Regions from separate parts of the Photobacterium leiognathi genome, predicted to be linked through region 1. Evidence: riboswitches for the same ligand, from Rfam matches in the RefSeq annotation. Region 1 holds a riboswitch; each other region holds the start of a gene.
What was found. Region 1 has a riboswitch for thiamine pyrophosphate ahead of thiD (bifunctional hydroxymethylpyrimidine kinase/phosphomethylpyrimidine kinase). Riboswitches for the same ligand answer to the same signal wherever they lie in the genome.

Region 1 (7,727 bases):
AGCAGTTAAGTTTGTACCAATACCTGTTGCGAGAATATTGATTCGATTAACTAAATTCTGCTTTTCACTTTCGATATATTTATACGAACCTAATGTTTGGAATACCAAAAACAACACCACAACAAAAAAGACCAGAGGCAAATATAAACGTTGGCTTAATGATAAAGAGTTCATCCAATTTTTGCTCATGGCTGCACTCCTTTCACAGGTTGTGTTTCTAGCTTTGGCAAAATGGCAATTTTTAATAATTTAGAGCTAATAGAAAGCTTTGCTCTTTTAGCGTTAACCAGTGCAATTGCAGGACGAACTTTATTGTCCATTGAACGCAATTCAATCATGCCGCCTTTATTTAAAAATGATTGACCTGAGCCAATAGTTAACACCCCTTGCTCAATAGGTATTTGATTCAATTTTTGCTCTCGTTGAGGAGATATATAGGCAATTTGGCATTGGTCAATTTGATTAATATTCGTTAACGTGACGATGTTATTTCCAATGTTATTGGCTTTAAGTAAACGACTTAATGTTAACGCTACCTTATCAGTACCGAGTGTGCAGTACGTTAATTTTTCGCTTGTTTTTAGCTACGTGATAAATTGCGAGAAACGGTAAATATACACTGCGGAAATTTCATAATCGGCAGCATTATGAGCATGCACTTTATGAGCTAAGGTATTAATACAAAGCGCCAAGGCAACCACAAAATATAAAATGTACAGACGGCAAAAATGGTAAGGCTTACCGATAAGCCCTACTACTTTCTGTTTCATTTTATTGTTCGGTGCGCAATCGTTACTTTGCATTTAGCCCCACTAAAGTGTTGTCCACGATAGACGCATAAATACCGTTTCTTCTAACGGTGCTTTATTGGGCATATCTTCATAGGTCGAACTGCCTAAACCATCAACAACAAACTCTACCAATGACCACGAGTGTTTTTGCTGCCATGCAACGCGTAAATCCAATGTAGTAATCGCAGGTGCTTCATAATATTCCAGTGATGATGACACTGAACCTTTATGTTTTAACCACCAATCAATTTGCCATTGAGGATTAAGTGTCCACATCATTTGGATCGAACCATAATGGTTCGGCTGATGATCATATAATGCTTTATAACCGCCATTGAGATATGTATCACACGTTCGATAGCGTGAATCGCACTCTGCTTGTGTATCAATAAAGCTGTATGAGGTATTGAAATTGATCGCTTCTGAGGGTTGCCAAAACAAAGCTAACTCAGCGCCATAACTCTGTGCTGTTAAATTATCACTATAACTGTTTCTAAAGATCGCCGTTCCACCTGGTAATGTAGTGCCATCTTCACAATAACCATAAGTACAGATCCAACGACCATCATCAATCATACGTAGGTTATCGTACTCACTGTAAAAAACAGTGGCATCAAGGGAAAATGTGTCAGTTATTTTTCCACGATAGCCCGCATCCCAAGTAACAACTGATTCATTATCCATATCCTTATTACCCGCGGTATAGTTCATCGCAGGATACATACCGACACAAGACGGATGCTGAGATAAATCACAATTTGGAATAGAAGCGATCGCATTACCTAAAACAAACATGTCCGTTGTTGAATCAACCGCAGATGGCGTTACTACAGCGCGACCAATACCAGTCCACAATTGATGATCATCTGTCGCTTTATAATGTAACCTTAATTGCGGCTGTAACTCTGTTGTATCGTTACGTGTAAAGTGCTCAACTTTAACACCAAGGCTCGATGTCAGCTTATCCGTTAGTTGTGTTTCTAACTGTGAGAACACATTATAAATCTGCTCTCGCTGCACACGCTCATAAGCCAAGCGCTGATAAGGTTGCATACCAGTATAATAATTAGCTTTGGCGGTTGGGATCTTTAGGCGTGTATAACGGGCACCAATACCCATTGTTAACTCATTTTGTTCATTAAGCTGTTTGATCATTAATAGATCACCATTCACAGTACTATATTGACCATTCGCTGTTGGCTCTGTACGTGAATTATTATCAATCCAAAATGAGCCTTTATATTGGGTGTCATCAAGTGTCTTACCAAAATTAAGGCTCGAATAAACCCCACGTGAATAATCCTTTAATAACGAAGGATTAGCGACAATAGCAGTATCAGGATACAAAGGATGAAGGGGTTGTTCTAAAAAATCATAGGTGTACCAACTAGAATGCTCAGACTTGGTGTGATAACCACCTAGCTGGAAAGTTAAAAACTGATCGTCTTCAATATAATCCGTTCTAAAAGCAACGTTATAGTTATTCCACTCATCATCATTAAACGAGTAATAATCAGATTGAACACCTTTTACTGATAATCTTGCTGTTGTAAAATCATTTAGCTGAAAGCCATAACGATAGTCAGCTTCTTTATAATTATATTTACTATGGGCTATTTCAAAAAACTGACCGAGAGTCTCATTACTATTTTTAGTAATAATATTAATGACACCATTGGTCGCATTACCGCCCCACATCGTGCCAGCAGAACCACGTAAGATTTCAATACGATCAATATCATCTAAAATGGTATCAATGGTGTGCCAGAAAGTACCTGACATTAGAGGGCTAAAAACACTGCGCCCATCTACCATGACGAGCAATTTATTAAATAGCGTTTCATTCAAACCACGAAGAGAAACTTGCCAGTTAAATTCACTGAGCTTTGTTACCTGCACACCCGGTGCCAACGCTAATGCTTCAGCAATAGAGCGAACACCACTTCGACGAATTTGTTCATTCGTGATCACATAGATAGCAGCAGGTACATCATTAAGCGGCTGCTCTTTTTTTGCTGCCGTCGTTACCGTTACGTTCTGACTTGTTAACTCATCTAAGTCCATCGACATCAGATTATCAATGTCAGATGACGCCGAAGCTGCGCTATAGAATGACAATATGAATGCCGACAAGAAATACGATAACGAATGTAAATTTTTCTTCATGGTTATTATGTTAGGTAAACGTTCCCTCCTAAATTCTATCAAAGTAGTTATGGTTATTAATAATAAGGTTATATATATCCATACCACTCAAAAATACCAAAAAGGCATAACAAACAGGTTATTTTCATTTAAAAAATAAACAATTTTTATATTAACCATCCAACAATATAAGCTTAATACTAAAAAAAAATAATAATACTCATCAAAGGCCATAGTTATTAATATTTAGTTACGCTTTAAATTCTTTTAGAGAATAATTTTTTTCTTAACCAAATGTAAATAATTAGACGCAGTTAACAACTAGATAGCTTACCTATTACTTAGATAACAAAATAATCAAATTCATTAACTAACTAAATCTCATGAATCTCCGTTAATAGCAGCCTCATGCTCATCTTTTTGGTACTATATAACACTTAGTCGGGGAGCCTTGTGCTGAGATCACATCCAATGTGGAACCCGTATTCACTTGAACCAGTTAGTACTGGCGTAAGGAACTAAAATCAATTGCTATTTAATTGACGCTTAAAGGTAAGTTTTGATACACGCTTTTAAGCGAGCACTTCTTACGCTTTATTATAGAGATATGCTATGTCAGTCACTTTCAATAAAGCAACAACCCCCATCGTTCTTACCATTGCAGGCTCAGACAGCGGTGGCGGTGCAGGTATCCAAGCAGATATCAAAGCAATATCAGCCACTGGCGGGTATGCGTGCTCTGTGATTACCGCTATCACCGCACAAAATACCCTTGGGGTTTCTGCCGTTCACCCTATCCCTTTGCCGATTATTGAAAAACAGTTAGATGCTGTATTTAGTGATTTAAACATTGTCGCAGTTAAAGTCGGTATGCTTGCTGATAGCGATATCATTGAGCTGGTCGCGGCGAAAATACGTCAATATAAGCCACGTTTTTTAGTGGTCGATCCTGTGATGATTGCCACCAGCGGTGATCCTTTATTAAAACAAACAGCAATAAAAACCCTTAAAACAGCACTACTACCGCTTGCTGATAACATTACCCCAAACCTGCCAGAAGCCGCGGCATTAACCCAGTTAGCTATGCCAAATACCCAAGATGGCATGTTGGCAATGATAGATGAACTACGTTTACTTGGTGCAAAATCAGTATTGCTTAAAGGTGGGCATCTTGAATGCACTAACGAAAGTAATGATGTACTGATTCTGCCGCAAGAGATAGAAATCTTCTCTGCGCCAAGAATCCAAAGCCGTAATACCCACGGAACAGGTTGTACATTATCATCAGCTATCGCCTCTTATCTTGCTCAAGGCTATACACTTATGTCTGCCGTACAACTGGCAAAGCACTATATTACCTCGGCAATTGAGTATGCCGATCAGCTCGATATCGGGCATGGTCATGGTCCTGTTGATCATTTCTTTGCATTACGTTCCAAAACAACGAACAACCACGGCTCTTAATCGCTTATTACGACGAAATATCCCTCATATATCAATATGATAAATGAGGGATAACACATGAACGAACATCACAACCGCAGTGTAACCACGCTACACTTTGTCATTTTTTTCCTAATTTTATTTATTCTTTTAAGCGGATCACGCTTATTTCGTCAATTAGCAATTTAGTGCTATTAGTCTTCTTATTTTTATTTATCTTCAAGTAACATAAATATAACAAGTAATATGGTATTTCGTGATCTAGCATTAAGTGATAAAGCCTTACTACTCAGATAAGGTTCTTATTTTTATTAGATTGTCAGGATATTTATCTCCAAGCGACTAAATTAGACCTTATTACGGCTCCCCATCGCTTAGAGAAAAATATGAACTTAAAACCTTTAGCATTCAGCATTGCCTTACTATGTTCGGTTCCTACTATGGCAGCAAAACCTAATACAGATCTTCAGTTAATGCCTTACCCTCAGCAAGTGTCATTAACCAATAGCACCCCTTTAGTAATTGATCGTCATTTCAATGCGCAATTAACGGGCTTCACTTCACCACGATTGATCTCATTGGTTGAACGCCTAAATCACCGCATTGAAAGGCAAACAGGGCTGTTTCGCACAACACCTATTCAAACTAAAAACCAAACACCTACACTGACGATTGATGTTAAAGCGCCAGCACCAACAAAAGTGCAACGAGCAAAAGAAGATGAAAGCTACCAGTTAGACGTAACCAGTAAACAAGCCAAATTAACGGCTAATACGCCTTATGGTGCAATGCGCGGTATTGAAACCTTCTTGCAGTTGATTCAATCCGATACCAATGGATTCAACATTCCTACCGTCACCATTGAAGATTCACCTCGCTTCCCTTGGCGCGGAGCATTAATTGATACAGCTCGCCACTTTATTCCTGTTGATGTGATTAAACGTCAACTTGATGGTCTTGCATCAGCCAAACTCAATACATTCCATTGGCACTTAACCGATGATCAAGGCTGGCGTTTAGAATCTGTTGCCTACCCTAACCTACAAGAGAAAGGCTCAGACGGACTCTTTTATACCCGAGAACAAATTAAAGATGTGGTGGCTTATGCCAATAGCCTTGGTATTCGAGTCATTCCAGAAGTGGATTTACCCGGTCATGCTAGCGCAATTGCCGCGGCTTACCCTAAGCTAATGACCGAAGTACAAGATTATCAAATAGAGCGTAAATGGGGGGTTCATAAACCCTTACTGGATCCGACTAAACCTGAAGTCTATAAATTCATTAACACCTTAATTAGGGAAGTTACCGAGCTATTTCCTGACGAATATATTCATATTGGTGGTGATGAAGTTGATCCTGAGCAATGGAATAACAGTGCTCATGTTCAGCGTTTCATGAAAGAAAATAATTTGAAAGATGCGCTCGCCCTTCACGCTTATTTTAACCAACGCGTCGAGCAGATTTTAAAACGTCATAAACGAAAAATGATCGGCTGGGATGAAACCTATCACCCAGATCTACCTAAGAGCATTGTGATCCAATCATGGCGTGGTCACGACTCTTTAGGTGAATCTGCTAATGATGGTTATCAAGGTATTCTTTCCACGGGCTACTACATTGATCAGGCGCAACCTGCTGCAATGCACTATCGTAATGATCCGATGCCAAAGCCACTTCAAGTCAATGATGTCATTGCCGAAGGTGAGCAATGGCAAACTTGGGCGTTTTCTGCTCCTCGTAAAAAAGGCAGTCCCGTTACAGGAACATTTACTTTGATCACTGCGAAAGATGGCACTCAACGTGGCTTTATCGATTACAAAGGTAAATCCCGTCGTGCGATTTTTGATATTCAAAGCATTAAGGGTGTCACCCAATTTTGGATGGATTCTTGGATGGGTAAAACCATACCTAAAGTAGTGCTAAAAGATGGCGTACTAACTGGTGATATGCAGGTCGGTAATGCCAACTATCCAATGACAGGAAAGCTAATTGCAGCTTCAAACATCGAAGGTAGTCAATATCCAACCGCACCCAAGCCAGTTGAATTGAAGCAAAAACAACAAGATCGCATTCTTGGTGGTGAAATCACTTTATGGGCTGAAAACGTTAAATACGATACGCTTGAATTACGCATGTGGCCTCGCTCTTACGTGATTGCCGAGCGTCTATGGTCTGATGCTTCTATTACAGATGAAGATAGCATGTATCAGCGTATGGAAACCATGGATGATTGGTCAACACTATCGGTAGGATTACAACATCAATGGAATAGTATGGTAGGGCTAAAGCGTCTTGCTAACGGACATGATATTGCGCCACTGCAAGTGCTATCAGAAGCGATTGAACAAGCACAATACTATCATCGCCACCATGAGAAATGGGTGAACGAAAACTATGATCAATTCGATCCTCTCAATCGCTTAGCAGATACCTTACCACCCGAAAGTTTAGAAGTTAGAGCGTTAACACAAAAGGTAAATGCCTTTGTGAAAGATCCAAATAACGCAACGCTAAGCACAGATATTAAAGCAATGTTCCAACGTTGGGCTGATAATACCCAAGCGGTGATGCCAATTATTGCTAGCAACCACTTACTTACCCAAGTTGAACCTATTGTTCAGCAAGTTGATTTGTTATCACGCACGGGGATTGAGTTAGTCGATATTATTCAATCAGGTAAAAAGCTCGACCAAAAGCAAATCATCACAATTAAACAAATGATTGCTAAAGCAAAACCGATCCAAGATGAATTAATCGTGGCTATTGTCTACCCAGTAGAAACGCTACTGAGTCATGCTTACTAACAGCTATAACCATTAATAAAAAAGGAGCCAATTGGCTCCTTTTCTTTTACGTATCAAGCAATTAACTTTCGTGTTTATCCACTAAATCTTGCTCAACTTCTTCATTGAATCGCTTTGGCGGCGGTGTCCAACCACGCTCAGACTTAGTATGTTTGTCCGTACGTTCTTGTTTCATTGCCTCACCTAAAGTGGACTCTAGCTGCATGAATAGCTCAACATAAGAGGTATTAAAGCGATCTTCATCAGTACTTTCTGCCCATGTTTGATACAGCTTCTCTTTACTCTTCGCTTCTGTTTCCACAAAGGTTGCTTTTTGCTGCTCAGCTCTAAATGGGTGTACACCAAGGTTTTTCAGTGCTTCAGTACCTAATGCCAATGCAGAACGGTAAGTTTCACTGATCACATAATCAGCACCAGCACAGCGAAGTGAATAGTGATGACCACGATCATAAGCTCGGGCTAAAACACGTACATTCGGGTATGTCTGCTTCACATAATGCACCAGCTCTGTCGCGCGATCTTTATCGTCAATAGCAACAATGAA
Region 2 (7,727 bases), on a different contig from region 1:
TCGCTCTATTTCTTGCTCACCCAGGGTACGGCGCTTAATGCGATTTTCCATCGAAAAACCACAATAGGTACACGCATTGGCACACAGATTCGAAAGATATAACGGCACATAAAAACTCATGGTATGACCAAACCGCTGACGTGTTAGCATCGCAGAGAGTTGTGCCATTTGCTCTAAGTAAGGTTCAGCCGCGGGTGAAATTAAGGCTTTGAAATCCTCTAGATCCAGCGTTGATTTTCCTAAAGCACGCTCAACATCGGTAGCCGTTTTAGCATAAATCGACAAACGGATATCATCCCAATCCATTTGTTGCCAAACATCCACAAAGCTCATGTTGGCTCCTTAGTCGTTAAGAAATGCCGTTAATGGGCTTGATGCAATGGCATGATTCACCTTACCAGCAAGACCAGCTTCATAGGCCATACGACCACTTTCCACGGCCAATTTAAATGCACGCCCCATTGCAATCGGATCACTTGCCGCTGCGATGGCAGTATTAACCAATACCGCATCAGCCCCCATTTCCATCGCTTCTGCGGCATGTGAAGGTGCACCAATGCCCGCATCCACCACCACAGGTACTTGCGCCTGATCGATAATAATGCGAAGAAAATCGCGAGAAGCGATCCCTTTATTCGAGCCAATCGGCGCACCTAGTGGCATCACGGCAGCGCAACCTACCTCTTCTAATCGCTTACAAAGCACAGGATCGGCATGACAGTAAGGCAGTACGACAAACCCTTCTTTTACCAACTGCTCTGCTGCTTTTAGCGTTTCAATCGGATCAGGCATCAGGTATTTTGGATCAGGGTGAATTTCTAATTTTAGCCAATTCGTCCCCAATGCTTCTCTGGCTAACTGCGCAGCAAAGATCGCTTCTTTGGCATTTTTTGCCCCTGACGTATTAGGCAGTAAATTCACTCCAGCTTGGATCAATGGCGCTAAGATATCGTCATCACGCTCAGCAATATTGACCCGCTTTAGTGCCATCGTCACGAGCTCAGAGCTTGTCGCTAAAATCGATTCAGCCATGACATCTCGATTGGCGTACTTACCCGTTCCGGTAAATAATCGCGATGTGAATGTTTTATCTGCAATGGTCAACATATTAACCTCCTGCTATCGCTTGAAATAACGCGATCTGATCGCCATCAGCAATGACGGTTGTCGACCACTCACTGGCTGCAACAATTCGCTGATTTATCGCGATCGCAGTACCTTGTATGGGTAAATCTAACTGCTTAACAAATTGATTGACGGTTTGCTCAGCCTCGCAAGACATAGATTCATCATTCAGCCAGATAGTTATCATGGTAGCCATTTACACAACCTCCCTTTGCTCTTGCTGACCACATACAGGGCAACAAGGAGCAGCATCAATTGATACCTGCTGCCATTTTCCTGTTAAGCCATTAAATTGCTGCAGTAAACCAAACCCAACTTCACCAACACCTGCGATAGCTTTGATCGCATTAAGCGCTTGTAACGTTCCAATAGTGCCTACAACAGGTCCCATCACGCCGTTACTACGACAGTTTTGATCTTGTGGTGGCGTTTCAGCACTTAATGGAAACACACATTGATAACACGGTGAGATCTGTCTGAAATCAAACGCCAGTAACTGCCCTCGCCAACCTATCGACGCACCAGCAATCAGTGGTGTTTGATGCTGATAACAAGCTTGATTGACCGCATAACGGGTAGCCCAGTTATCACTGCAATCAAGCACAATATCGGCCTGCTGTACTTCCATCGCGAGTTGAAAGCCTGCAAGCTTGGCTTTTACTGCACGCGTTCTCACCAATGGGTTCAATGCTAAAAGCTGATCACAGGCTGCTTGCGCTTTATTGAGTGACACATCGTTTTCTCGATAAATCACCTGACGCTGCAAGTTTGAACTATCAACCTCATCATCATCTGCAATCACCAGTAAGCCAACACCCGCAGCGGCTAGGTACATTGCTGCTGCTGAGCCTAAACCGCCCGCACCGACGATCAATACCTTGGCATTGTTAAGTGCAAGTTGTCCCTGCTCTCCCATGTCTTCGAGCATGATTTGTCGGTTATATCGAATAAAAGCAGTATCAGAGAGTCTGTCAGTTGTCATACATCACCTCACGCTGAACTAAACATTTATTGAGTTGTTCGACGGCAATCGCTGGCTCACTAGACTGGGTGATCGCACGTACCACCGCAACACTACTCACCCCTGTGTCCCAAACCACTGGCACACGCGATAAATCAATACCGCCAATCGCCACCGTTGGAAACGCATTGCCAATGAGTTGTTGATAAAGCTTTAAGCGGTGAACACCTTGCGGTAATGACGGCATTTGCTTAGTTGTAGTTGGGTAAATATGACCGAGGGCGATATAACTTGGATTAAATGCCATCGCACGTAGGATCTCGTAATACCCATGGGTTGAGATCCCCAAGCGAAGGTTGGCTTGTTGAATAGCATTGAGATCAGCAACAGCTAAATCTTCTTGTCCCAAATGCACCCCAAAAGCACCATGCTCAATAGCCAGTTGCCAATAGTCATTAATAAAGACCTGCGCATTTGCCTGCTGACCTAACGCAATAGCTTGAGCAACATCTTGCTCTAAACCTTGAGCATTCGGATCTTTGATCCGCAGCTGAGTCGTTTTCACATCCAATTCAAGTAACTGCTTAACCCATTGGACGGAATCCACCACCGGATATAACGTAAGTTTCTCACTATCAACAGGTGAAAAAGCTTCAACTGGCTGACATTCGAATTGCCAACCAATATCTGACAGCTTTGCAAAATTAGCACAAACGATATCAGGGAAAGCATCACGCTCAGTTGACCAAATGCCCATCTGCGTTGACTGGGCATAGGCTCTTGCTAGCACTAGAGCATCTTCTAAGGGGTAATCAAGCGCGAGTGCCACCAATAACATCGCTCGCTGTTGAGTCGCATTACCAAGTTCAACACTGAAACAACCACGCACGTCACCATCATGATGCCAAATATCAAGGTAGCCCCCCTTAACTGGCAAGCCACAAATTACTAAGTCTGGGCGTTTCAGTACTTGCGCTTTGAGCGATGAGAGTTTCCCATCGATAGAGCCCCATTGATCTTGGATCTCATAATCAACAGGTGTTGTGGAGCAGGCTTGTTCAAAGCCTACTCGTTTAACGCAAGAGGGTGTCGATACCTCAATCCACTCTTGGCTTGATGGCATTAACGTGACTTGCTCACCTAACTGATACTCTGCAGCAGAGGCTAATAATGGCTCAATATGCATCACCAGAGACGATAAAACCTTTGGTAAGCTTAATGTGCTCATTTAGCACTCCTCTTTCGCAGGATGATAAAGCTCGCTACCTTTCTCACGGAACTCTTGTGCTTTTTGCTGCATGCCCTCTAACGGATCGTCTAATAGCTTGATTGCTAGCTCATCAGATCGTTCAAGATCTTTTGCATAATCTCGAACTTCTTGAGAAATCTTCATTGAGCAGAATTTAGGGCCACACATTGAGCAGAAATGAGCAATTTTTCCTGACTCTTGAGGTAGGGTCTCGTCGTGATATGCACGCGCCGTTTCAGGATCTAAACCAAGGTTAAATTGGTCTTCCCAACGAAACTCAAAACGTGCTTTTGATAGCGCATTATCACGTACTTGTGCACCAGGGTGTCCTTTGGCTAAATCAGCGGCATGAGCACATAGCTTATAAGTGATAAGGCCAACTTTTACATCTTCTTTATTTGGCAGACCTAAGTGCTCTTTTGGTGTGACATAACAAAGCATTGCACAACCATACCAACCAATCATAGCGGCACCTATGCCCGAGGTAATATGATCATAGCCCGGTGCAATATCGGTAGTTAGTGGACCCAAAGTATAGAATGGCGCTTCATGACAATGCTCAAGCTGCTCTTCCATGTTTTCTTTGATCATATGCATTGGTACGTGACCAGGGCCTTCAATCATGACCTGAACATCGTATTCCCATGCAATCTTCGTTAACTCACCTAAGGTGCGTAGCTCACTAAACTGCGCTTCATCATTCGCATCAGCGACGGATCCCGGACGCAGGCCATCACCTAGTGATAGTGAAATATCGTATTGCGCACAAATCTCACAGATCTCACGGAAGTGCTCGTAGAGGAAACTTTCTTTATGGTGTGCCAAGCACCACTTCGCCATAATAGAGCCGCCACGCGATACAATGCCTGTTACGCGTTTCGCCGTCATTGGTACATATCGAAGAAGTACGCCAGCATGGATAGTGAAGTAATCCACCCCTTGCTCAGCTTGCTCTAGTAATGTGTCACGGAATACTTCCCAGTTAAGGTTCTCAGCCACCCCATTCACTTTTTCTAGGGCTTGATACATTGGCACAGTACCAATCGGAACAGGGCTGTTACGGATGATCCATTCACGGGTTTCGTGAATATTACGCCCTGTAGAGAGATCCATTACCGTATCTCCACCCCAACGGGTCGACCAAACAAGCTTCTCAACTTCTTCTTCAATCGATGAACTCACCGCTGAATTACCAATATTGGCATTAACTTTAACAAGGAAGTTACGGCCAATGATCATTGGCTCAGTTTCTGGGTGGTTTATATTGGCAGGAATAATCGCACGTCCTTCAGCCACTTCTTGACGCACAAACTCAGGGGTAATTTCTTTTGGTAAGTTGGCACCAAAGCTAATACCTGGATGCTGTTGATTTAAGACTTCATCACGGTATTTCGCACGTCCCATATTTTCACGGATCGCGATATATTCCATCTCAGGGGTAATAATACCTTGGCGCGCATAGTGAAGTTGTGTCACGCACTTACCTGCTTTTGCACGGCGGATCGGTGCACGTTCACCAAAGCGTAAATCATCTAGCGTCTTATCATCTAAACGTTCATTGGCATAATTAGAACTTAAACCGTCAAGGAGCTCTGTATCTTCACGATCTAAAATCCATTGTTCGCGAACGGTAGGCAAACCGCTGTAGATATCAATCGTCTTATCAGGATCGGTATAAAAACCTGAAGTATCGTAAACACGTACAGGTTCATTTGGCTCAAAGATAGGGGATTCTTTGCTACCACCAACCAAACTATCAGCAAGAGTGATTTCACGCATAGGTACACGAAGATCAGAACGACTTCCTTGAACATATACTTTTTGTGAATTTGGGTATGGTTGAACAGTTAATGATTCAATAAATTGTTTAGCTTCCAGTCTCGCTTGCTTGCGATTCGACATAGCAGTTTCCTTGATTTTTCAATGTAGGGGAAAATGCTTGGCGGATGGGCGTAAACAAGAGGTGTGTACTTTATGTACAGCTATGCAGATGCGTACAGTGATCATAGAAGATATGTAGCAGAAGACATTCTCTTGTTCCCTTCGCAGGTATTAGCCTGATCAGGTTCAACGGATCCCGCAATGCGGTCTCAGCCATATGGCACTCCGACAAGTAGCAATGAGTATAGAGAAGCTGTAAAAGCGCAACAACCTTTATACTGAGAAAAAATGTGAAAAGTGACAGATAACAAAAAGCCGTGTATCAACACGGCCTCTTATTACATTCAGCATATTGCTCAAGATTACTGTGAAATCAATACATCACAATTAAGGTGATTCGCTAAAGAATCGCTTAAATCACCAAAGAGGTGGAAAGTCGATTTGTGATACCCGGTGATCACAAGGTTCGCATTAAGCTCCTTGGCTAAGGCTTCAATATGTTTAGAGACATCGCCATCTGCAGTATGAATCGCTTTAACCTTGTAAGAAGAAGCAGCAATCAGTTCAGACAACTCTTTCATACGCTTTTTGGCAATAGTGTCGTGCTCTTCTTGTAATTCAACTTCAACATCAATAAAGCTGACATTGCCAATCCCTGGTTCAACATAAGCAACATGTAAATCAGCGTGATTCTGCTCAGCAATAACGCCAGCTTTTACCATCAATTTATGCGCATTTTTATCTTCAGGGTTAACCGCTAATAACACAGTTTGGTAAAGCGACATATCTAGCCTCCTTGAGCCAAGGCTCATTACAAATTCAATAATTATGATTATGATGCTATAAATGTAGCTATACAACTAACGATGTGGCTGACGAATTAATATTCGATTGAATCAATGATTGCAATATTGGAGAGTTCTCACCTTTCTAACTAGCGATTATCATGACCGCTTTCTATCATTACCTGAAAATATAAACGAGATCCCAATGAGCCAATATTTATTACTAGGATTCATCGCGCTTGGTGGTGCATTCGGTGCCTGCTCACGATACCTAATTTCTGAGCTATGCGTAATGCTATTTGGCCGTGGCTTCCCATACGGTACTTTAACCGTAAACGTGCTGGGCTCCTTAATCATGGGGTTATTGATGTCAGCACTGAATCAAGGAATGATTGAAGCTGCGCCATGGCGACCTATCATCGGCTTGGGCTTCCTAGGTGCATTAACTACGTTCTCAACATTCTCAATGGATAACGTAGTACTTATGCAGCAAGGCGAGTTTTTTAAAGCTGGTTTAAACATTTTGCTTAACGTTATTGTCAGTATCGCCGCGTGTTATGTTGGCTACCAAATCATGATGAAAAGCTAACTAACAGACATAAAAAAACCGCCAATTAGGCTAACACCTATCACTTAAGGTGTTTGGAACGAACTGGATAACGAGTTTTATTGATACGAACGGCTCTCTGCTTGGGCCGTTTTTTTCTTTCAGGTAATATGTAACGCTTTACTTGTTTTCTCATTGCTCTCAGTTTTTGAGGAATTGAACCTGGCGAAGCGATGGCACACCACATTAATTCATCTTGAATATCTCTTAACGCCATCATAAAACTTATCCGTAATGGTGAAACATTCGCTTCTGCCGCTATTCTACTTATTTCTAAGCGAACAAGATTATAAGCTATCAATATTCCCCATATTTCTTGCTCAATACCTTCTACTGATTGACTACGCAATAATATTTCATCTTCAAGCATGTCATGTTTTATTTCACCATAACTGTTTTCTATCTCCCAACGTTCGAAATAAACATCAAGCAAAGCTTGATAGCTATAATGCTCACCAACTAAGGAAGTAAGAAGCCCTTGGATATGATATTTTTGAGTTTTTTCTGGATAAAGCACTAATCGAGCTTGCCATTTTTCAGGAAGGCTTGGGTCTTTAGCTCTTGCATATTTGGATACATCCATTTCTACAATCAAATCTCGTCCTGCTTCATCAAGCTGCTTAATGACGGTATATCGCGTATTTGATTTAATTGGAGTCATCCAATGACTCGAATCATGCTGACGTTGCCAATTAATCATCAACTCGGCGCCAAGATAACATCGGTCAAAAATAGTTAAAGAATCTGGCGTTATTGAGGATATAAGCTGTTTAGCATAGTTCTCTTCACCAATATTGCTGGGACCAAATGCTACGTTGTGTATTAATCGACTACGAAGGGAGCATAAAGCACATAACCTGACGATAGGGTATTCTGTATGCTGTATCTTACCGTGTTTGACATACTGAAAGTGACTCGCTAATTCTGGAGTATCATGACTTCTAAATTGAGTTCCATCGACAGAGAAAAGGCGTAAGCCTTTCCATGTGTCTCCGCTATCTTCGGCTTTCGTCCAATATTTGGCAGTGAGTGAGAAAAGTGCTTTTAGAGGCTGTGCTGTCAATCGTTTTCGCGCCTGAGGGATAGCACTTGGTGCAATAGAATCACCTTGTGATCGCG
Region 3 (7,727 bases), on a different contig from region 1:
TCAAGGTAACCGTTCTTGGTTCAAGAGCGACAACGGTACCTAGACCTAAATCACTTTCTGTATCACTGATCCAACGTTGACCCAAAGCAAATGGCATAGTGGTAGAAACCTTCTAATTATTTGATATCAAAGAGAGTGCATTAAGCTATGCAGTTTATTAATAAGCGACACTGAAGATAAGTGTACGCTAGAATTTGAAATTTGTGCATAGCTCAAAAAAGGGGAGTAATGTTACTGCATGATGTGATTAAGGTCACGGTGAAAGTGATGAAAATACGTCACAGTAAAATCATCATAAAACTTTCATTTAGAGAGGGCTTAATAAGAAAAACGTCAGAATTAAACCGGATTGTAAATTATGACGTAAGCTAAAAGAGTGATAGCTAAATTATCGCTGTCCAGACAACCAAGGAGGTGCCTATGGACGACGCCGCACGGAAACTGTTTGTACTAGATACAAATATTCTGCTCCACGAGCCTCTGGCGTTCTTTTCATTTCAGGAACACGACGTGGTTATTCCCATGACGGTACTGGAAGAATTGGACAGAATTAAAGACAGTAAACGTGATGTTTCTCGTGATGCACGAGTCGCCATACGTGCGTTAGAAGATATTTTTCACGATGCGCCACCTGAGCAAATCTCAGCAGGTATTCCTTTCAATGACACGGTCGCACATAGCGGCACAATCTCTATTTTTGCCGATTATGAAGTAAAAGAAACGGTTCATGCTTTTAGTGATAAAGCAGGTGATAACCGTATCCTTAACAGTGTTCTTTTTCTGCAACAAAAACATGCGCCACGACCTGTGGTATTAGTGACCAAAGACATTAATATGCGATTGCGCGCTAAAGGTGCAGGTGTATTACATGTTGATGATTATCGTACCGACCAACTTATTGATGATGTTGCCTTATTAAGTAAAGGTTTTCATCGTTACAGTGGTGACTTTTGGGATAACGTTGCTGAGTGCCAATCTGAAAATAAAGGCCGAGCGACACTGCACACACTCCCTAAATCACTTTTTGAGACTCCTTATATAAACCAGTACCTTGTTGATGAAGGCAGTGATTTTGCTGCGCGAATTCAGCGTATTAATGAAGAAACAGTCACCATCAAAGACATTAGCCAAGAGCGGTTAATGCATCGACAAGCATGGGGTGTTACCCCGAAAAACATTTATCAAGGAATGGCACTTGATGCCATGCTCGATCCAAACATTGATCTGGTGATCTTAACGGGCCCTGCGGGCTGTGGTAAAACCATCTTAGCGATGGCTGCAGCACTTGAGCAGGTGATTGAAAAAGGGATGTATGACAAGATCATTGTCACTCGTAATACACCTGAAATTGCAGAATCTATCGGCTTCTTACCGGGCACAGAAGAAGAGAAAATGATGCCTTGGCTTGCTGCCGTTACCGATACTATGGAAGCACTTCATAAGCATGATGTGTGTACTGATGGCTCAATGAAGTACATTTTTGATAAAGCGAATATTCAATTTAAATCGATTAACTTTATGCGCGGACGCTCGATCCAAAATGCCTTTGTATTATTGGATGAGTGCCAAAACTTAACCGCTTCTCAAATCAAGACCATTATCACCCGTTGTGGTGAAGGAACTAAAATTGTCTGTTCGGGTAACTTAGCGCAAATTGACTCGAATTACTTATCGCCTGTGACATCAGGGCTAACTTACATTGTTGAGCGCTTTAAAAACTTCGAAGGCAGCGCCAACATTTATCTCAATGGTGTGGTGCGAAGCCGCCTTGCAGAATTTGCTGAAGAAAACCTCTAATTCACATTGTTTAATAGATATGAAAAGCGAGCACATTAGGTGCTCGCTTTTTTGTCGTTAATTAATTGTAGATAGAGATAAATCAAATCACAGTAGGCGTTAATCCGAGGTATTTTTTCAGCTCAGGTATGTTTGGATTATCAAGTATTGTTTGCGTTACACCTGCCGTTTTAATTTTGCCATCATCAATAAAAATACATTTATCGGCGATTTTTCTGGCGTCATCAGGGCTGTGGGTGATCATTAATACCGTGATGTTTTTCTCTTTCGCCAGTTGTTTCACTAACGTCAGCATTTCAGCGCGAAGCGCAGGATCTAACGCTGAAAAGGGCTCATCAAGCAGCAGCAGAGGGCGATCACGGAGTAAACAACGCGCAAGCGCAACCCGTTGACGTTGACCACCAGAAAGCTGTTCAGGTAAACGCTCAAGGTAGGTATCAATCCCTACCTGTTTAGCACTATCAATCACCCGCTGTTTTTGCTCTGTCGTGAGTTTGAGCTTAGGGTTTATTCCCAATGCAATATTTTCAAACACACTAAGGTGGGGAAATAAATTGTGCTCTTGAAATAGCATAGATAGCGGACGTTGCGCAGGCTCTAGCTGGCAGATAGATGCACCATTAATCGTAATATCACCGTTATCAGGCACGAGGAAGCCTGCAATAAGCGCCAATAAAGTACTTTTACCCGCACCACTTGGGCCAATAAGGGCGGCGATGTCACCTTGCTCAAGTTGAACATCAAAGCTCAATGCCATCGGCACCTCATTTTTATGTTGAGGTAAATAGGTATAGTTGAGCTGATTAATGTTTAGCATGATGAACTCCTTGGCGATGGCGAGTCACAACCAAAAACTCGACAACACTAAATAAACCTAAGCTGAGTAATAGTAGAATGAGTGCTGCAACTGCTGCTGCATCCATTCGATAACTGCCCATTAATTCAAATAAATACAATGGCAAGGTTTGAAAATCTTGGCTGCCAAATAATGCAATCGCACCTAAATCCCCCAGTGATAACACAAAGCTTATCGCTAAAGCCTGAGCGATAGGAGCACGCAATGCACGCCATTCAACTAAGCGTAATCGTGATAGATGTGTCATACCTAAACTGCGACATAACGGATTATATTGTTGCGCTAGATGTAGCATTGGTTGGCTTAATGTTTTGATCACATACGGCAGCGCCATTAGGGCATTAACACAGACTACGACCCAAAATGCAGCACTATAAGCATCGGTGTAGTGGCGTAATAATAAGAAGATCCCGGTACTGAGTACCAGCCCCGGCGTCACTAAAATCACGGTACCTATCATCTCGATACCATCGGCGGCAAGCTTGCGACGGGCTAAACGTAAACTGCGACTGGTGATCAAAATCATCACCCCAGCACAGAAAGCGAGAACACAAGAAAACAGGGCGATATGCAGTGAATTATAAATCGCTGACCAGAGTTGCTCTTGCTCTAAGATACTAAGCAATTGGCGGTTAATACCCGAAACGACCACAGCGAAAATTGGTGGTACGACAAACAGTAATGCTACGATGATCCAAAAGGTATCCCAACATTTAGCACGCCAGTGATCGTGATAGTTCACCACCATTTTATTGATCGAGCCATTTAGGGTTGAGAGGGGTTTAGCAAAGCGTTGAGTGATCAATACTAACGAACAACACAGCAGCATTTGCCATAGCGCCAAAATAGCACCAGTTGCTAAATCAAAGTCATAACGAAGCGCTTGATAAATCGCAAGTTCAATCGTGGTGGATTTAGGACCGCCACCTAATGACATGATCACCGCAAAACTGGTAAAGCACAGCATGAAGACTAAGTCGGCAATGTGCGGTAGCTGTTGGCGTAGTCGAGGCCATGCAATTAAGCGAAACTTACTCCATCCTGTGATCCCTAAATGAGCAGCAAGTTGATGTTGTTCAGCAGGAATACCATCGAGGCTTTGCAGTAAAAAGCGTACTGTAAGCGGCAGGTTTAAAAATACATGTGCCAGTAAGATCCCACTTAAGCCATAAATATTTAATGGTGGTAAGCCAAGTGTTCCCAAACTGTCGCTGATGATGCCGCTTTTGCCATAAATAGATAGCAAACCAAAAACGGCCACTAAGACGGGCATGACCAATGTCATCGCAAAGAGGCGAAGGAGTAGGGCTTTGCCGATAAATTGACGACGAGAAAGAGCATAGGCGATGGGGATCGCTGGAATAATACTAAGTAGCGTTGAGAGGAACGCTTGATAGAAGCTAAAACCCGTTACATGACGCAGGTAGGGATCATGCCATAAGGTTGCAAGTTGCCAGTCGCCAGCTTCACTGATTAAGGCATACAGCGCAGAAACGACAACGAAAATGATCAGCCCGGCACTGATCATACCGGGCAATAAGGTGATGCGTTTGTTCAAAGTCTTAAACCATTATTGAGTCAATGCTTGTTGCCACTCTCGGATCCAAGCTTTGCGGTGTGTTGCCACTTTATCGGCACTAAACTCAAGGGCTTTACTTGGTACGGTGAGCTCATCAAATCCTTTCGGTAAGCTTTGTTTTGTCACTGGATACATCCAGTTGTGGGTAGCGATTTGTGATTGGAAAGCATCGCTGACAATAAATTGCATGAACTCATCAGCCAGTTTTGGGTGTGGGCTATTTTTCATCTTCGCTGCGACTTCTACTTGCATGTAGTGACCTTCTTTAAAATCAGCCGCTTTGTACTGATGCTTGTTCTCAGCAATGATGTGGTAAGCAGGTGATGTGGTGTATGACAACACCATATCTGACTCGCCTTTTAAAAACATGTTATAAGCTTCTGACCAGCCTTTGGTTACAGTGACGGTGTGTTTTGCCAATTGCTGCCACATTTCCGGTGCTTTATCGCCATAGACAGACTTGATCCACAACATTAAACCTTGGCCTGGCGTTGAGGTACGAGGATCTTGGTAGATCACGCTAATGTTTTGATCTTTGATCAAGGCATCAAGACTTGCTGGTGGATTTGGCAGTTTTGAACTGTCGTAGACAAAGGCAAAATAACCATAGTCATAAGGAACAAACGTCTTGTCACTCCAGCCTTTGGGTAGTGTTAGCTTACTGGTATCAACGTTAGAGGTTGTTAGTAATCCAGTGTTTTTCGCTTCTGTCATCAGGTTATTATCAAGCCCTAGCAGAATATCGGCTTTGCTGTTTTTACCTTCAAGACGCACACGATTTAAAATAGAGACGCCATCTTCTAGTGAAACAAAATTCACCTTACAGCCATTGCATTGCGCTTCAAAGGCTTTCTTGATCACAGGGCCTGGACCCCATTCAGATGCAAATGAGCTGTAGGTGTAAACATTGAGAGTATTGTCGGCAGCAAAAGCACTGCTTGCGATAAGTGACAATGAGATAAGTGTTAGAAGAGTGGTTGTTTTTTTCACTATGCGCTCCGATATGTCCGACATCCTATGGACAAAAATAGAAAGAGAGAGCGGCACAGGTTTGAGAGCTGTCGCATCGTGCGGTGCAGCAGACTCGAACACCTAGTTAAATGTTCGAGTATCTCAATTCCTACGCCAGCATTACCTGGTTCAGGTTCGATGGGTTCTGTATAAAGCATGTATGCTTAACAATCTCAGCCAACAGGCTCCCCAATGAGAACAATGCATTGTACCTGTTACTGAAAATAAGTGATAGCGTCTGAATACACGGCCTGTTGTAGACAAAGCGCATATTATTTAAAGCAATGGCAGTATTAACACTCTCTCATCAAGATGTTGTATTCCTTGATAATAGTAAGCAATCGTTTTTCTAAACGGCTATAGAGTATTTGGTGACTAAAACCTGCTTTTATTGTTTGTTTTGTTATTAGCGACAAAAAATAAACGCCCACAAAGGGCGTCTATGAAGTTTAAAATGATGAATGATCAAGCAAGGAAGCGAGGGATTTGGCTCTCAAAGCTGGCGATCTTATCTTCGTGTTGTAGCGTTAAGCCGATGTTGTCTAGACCGTTAAGCAAACAGTGGCGACGGAATTCATCAATTTCGAATGAATAGGTTTTACTGTTTGCGGTGACGATCATCTTTTCGAGATCGACGTTGATCTCAGCACCTTCATTGGCTTCAACAAATTGGAATAGCTCATCGACTTCTTGTTCGGTTAGGCGAACAGGCACCATTTGGTTGTTGATCGAGTTACCGTAGAAAATGTCGGCAAAGCTTGGTGCGATCATTACTTGGATCCCGTAATCAGCCAGTGCCCATGGTGCGTGCTCACGAGATGAACCACAGCCAAAGTTTTCACGAGCAAGCAGAATACTTGCACCTTGATAGCGTGGGGCATTCATTACAAATTCAGGGTTGTTTTGCTCGCCTGCATCATCAAGAAAACGCCAGTCATGGAAAAGGTGTTTACCAAATCCAGTTCGGGTGACTTTCTGCAAAAATTGTTTTGGAATAATCGCATCGGTATCGACGTTGGCAGCATCTAGCGGTACGACAAGCCCAGTGTGTTGTTTAAAACCAGTCATGTTCACATCCTTTTGTTACGCAGAAGCTGCGTCTAGTTGACGAATATCGACAAAGTGACCTGCACATGCCGCGGCGGCTGCCATCGCAGGACTTACTAGGTGAGTACGTCCATCACGACCTTGGCGACCTTCGAAGTTACGGTTACTGGTTGAGGCACAACGTTCACCGGGACCTAAGCGATCGTTATTCATTGCCAAGCACATTGAGCACCCAGGTAGACGCCATTCAAAGTCGGCTTCAATAAAGATTTTATCTAGCCCTTCTTTTTCCGCTTGTGCTTTAACTTGCTCTGAACCTGGCACAACCAGAGCCTGAACATTAGGGGCAACTTTACGCCCTTTGGCAATCGCTGCTGCTGCACGCATATCTTCAATACGTGAGTTGGTACATGAACCGATAAATACCTTATCAACAGAAAAATCAGACAGTGTTTTACCTGCTTCTAGCCCCATGTAAGCGAGGGCTTTTTCCGCTGATGCTTTTTCTACTGGATCGTTAAAGCTTTCAGGTGTTGGAATTGGCTCGTCAACGGCAATCACTTGGTCAGGGTTAGTTCCCCATGTCACTTGTGGTTTAATATCTTTCGCATCAAGGGTGACTACCGCATCAAACTCGGCATCAGGATCCGATTTCAGTGATGTCCAATACTCTACTGCAGCATCAAACTCAGCGCCTTTGGGTGCAAATTCACGATCTTTAATATAATCAAACGTGGTTTGATCGGGTGCGATCAAACCGGCTTTTGCGCCTAGTTCAATTGCCATGTTACAGACGGTCATACGACCTTCCATGGTCAGATCGGTAATGGCTTCCCCACAAAACTCCACCACATAACCCGTACCGCCAGCAGCCGTGGTTTTACCGATGATCGCAAGGACGATATCTTTAGCGGTAATACCTTCAGCAACTTTACCTTTTACTTCAATCTTCATGGTCTTGGCACGAGATTGTTTTAGGGTCTGAGTTGCTAGAACGTGCTCAACTTCAGAAGTACCAATACCAAAGGCTAGCGCGCCAAAGGCACCGTGAGTGGCGGTGTGTGAGTCACCACAAACAATGGTCATACCCGGTAGCGTAATACCTAGCTCTGGGCCCATAACGTGCACAATACCTTGATATTTATGGTTTAGATCGTACAGGGTGACGCCAAATTCTTCACAGTTTTTGGCTAGCGTTTCCATTTGAATGCGTGCCATTTCACCAGAGGCATTAATGTCTTTAGTTTGAGTAGAGACATTGTGATCCATGGTTGCAAAGGTTTTTGATACTTGGCGTACTTTACGACCTTTTTCACGCAGACCATCAAAAGCCTGTGGTGATGTCACCTCATGTACTAAGTGGCGATCGATATACAGGATCGGGTTTTCGCCTTGTGCAGCAACAGCAACGTGGGCATCGTAAACTTTCTCGTAAAG

Region 2: it holds a riboswitch for thiamine pyrophosphate, as region 1 does, so the genes downstream of both, thiC (phosphomethylpyrimidine synthase ThiC) here and thiD (bifunctional hydroxymethylpyrimidine kinase/phosphomethylpyrimidine kinase) in region 1, are expected to answer to the same signal.
Region 3: it holds a riboswitch for thiamine pyrophosphate, as region 1 does, so the genes downstream of both, thiB (thiamine ABC transporter substrate binding subunit) here and thiD (bifunctional hydroxymethylpyrimidine kinase/phosphomethylpyrimidine kinase) in region 1, are expected to answer to the same signal.

What each region holds. Positions count from the first base shown of each region.
Region 1 covers NZ_CP131599.1:1,169,358-1,177,084, forward strand. Annotated here, with positions in the region: gene Q7674_RS05385 (diguanylate cyclase domain-containing protein) at 1-189, opposite strand, end outside; partial or broken gene Q7674_RS05390 (YfiR family protein) at 186-563, opposite strand; gene Q7674_RS05395 (hypothetical protein) at 585-803, opposite strand; gene Q7674_RS05400 (TonB-dependent receptor plug domain-containing protein) at 813-2,957, opposite strand; TPP riboswitch at 3,369-3,470, shown strand; gene thiD (bifunctional hydroxymethylpyrimidine kinase/phosphomethylpyrimidine kinase) at 3,549-4,400, shown strand; gene Q7674_RS05410 (beta-N-acetylhexosaminidase) at 4,766-7,183, shown strand; gene Q7674_RS05415 (monovalent cation:proton antiporter-2 (CPA2) family protein) at 7,245-7,727, opposite strand, start outside.
Region 2 covers NZ_CP131601.1:3,190,763-3,198,489, forward strand. Annotated here, with positions in the region: gene thiH (2-iminoacetate synthase ThiH) at 1-333, opposite strand, end outside; gene Q7674_RS21465 (thiazole synthase) at 343-1,107, opposite strand; gene thiS (sulfur carrier protein ThiS) at 1,109-1,321, opposite strand; gene Q7674_RS21475 (HesA/MoeB/ThiF family protein) at 1,322-2,107, opposite strand; gene thiE (thiamine phosphate synthase) at 2,097-3,314, opposite strand; gene thiC (phosphomethylpyrimidine synthase ThiC) at 3,315-5,237, opposite strand; TPP riboswitch at 5,357-5,454, opposite strand; gene Q7674_RS21490 (universal stress protein) at 5,579-6,001, opposite strand; gene crcB (fluoride efflux transporter CrcB) at 6,207-6,590, shown strand; gene Q7674_RS21500 (IS4 family transposase) at 6,631-7,727, opposite strand, start outside.
Region 3 covers NZ_CP131601.1:2,886,055-2,893,781, reverse strand. Annotated here, with positions in the region: gene rapA (RNA polymerase-associated protein RapA) at 1-97, opposite strand, end outside; gene Q7674_RS20015 (PhoH family protein) at 421-1,797, shown strand; gene thiQ (thiamine ABC transporter ATP-binding protein) at 1,880-2,614, opposite strand; gene thiP (thiamine/thiamine pyrophosphate ABC transporter permease ThiP) at 2,601-4,181, opposite strand; gene thiB (thiamine ABC transporter substrate binding subunit) at 4,224-5,246, opposite strand; TPP riboswitch at 5,333-5,445, opposite strand; gene leuD (3-isopropylmalate dehydratase small subunit) at 5,709-6,311, opposite strand; gene leuC (3-isopropylmalate dehydratase large subunit) at 6,327-7,727, opposite strand, start outside.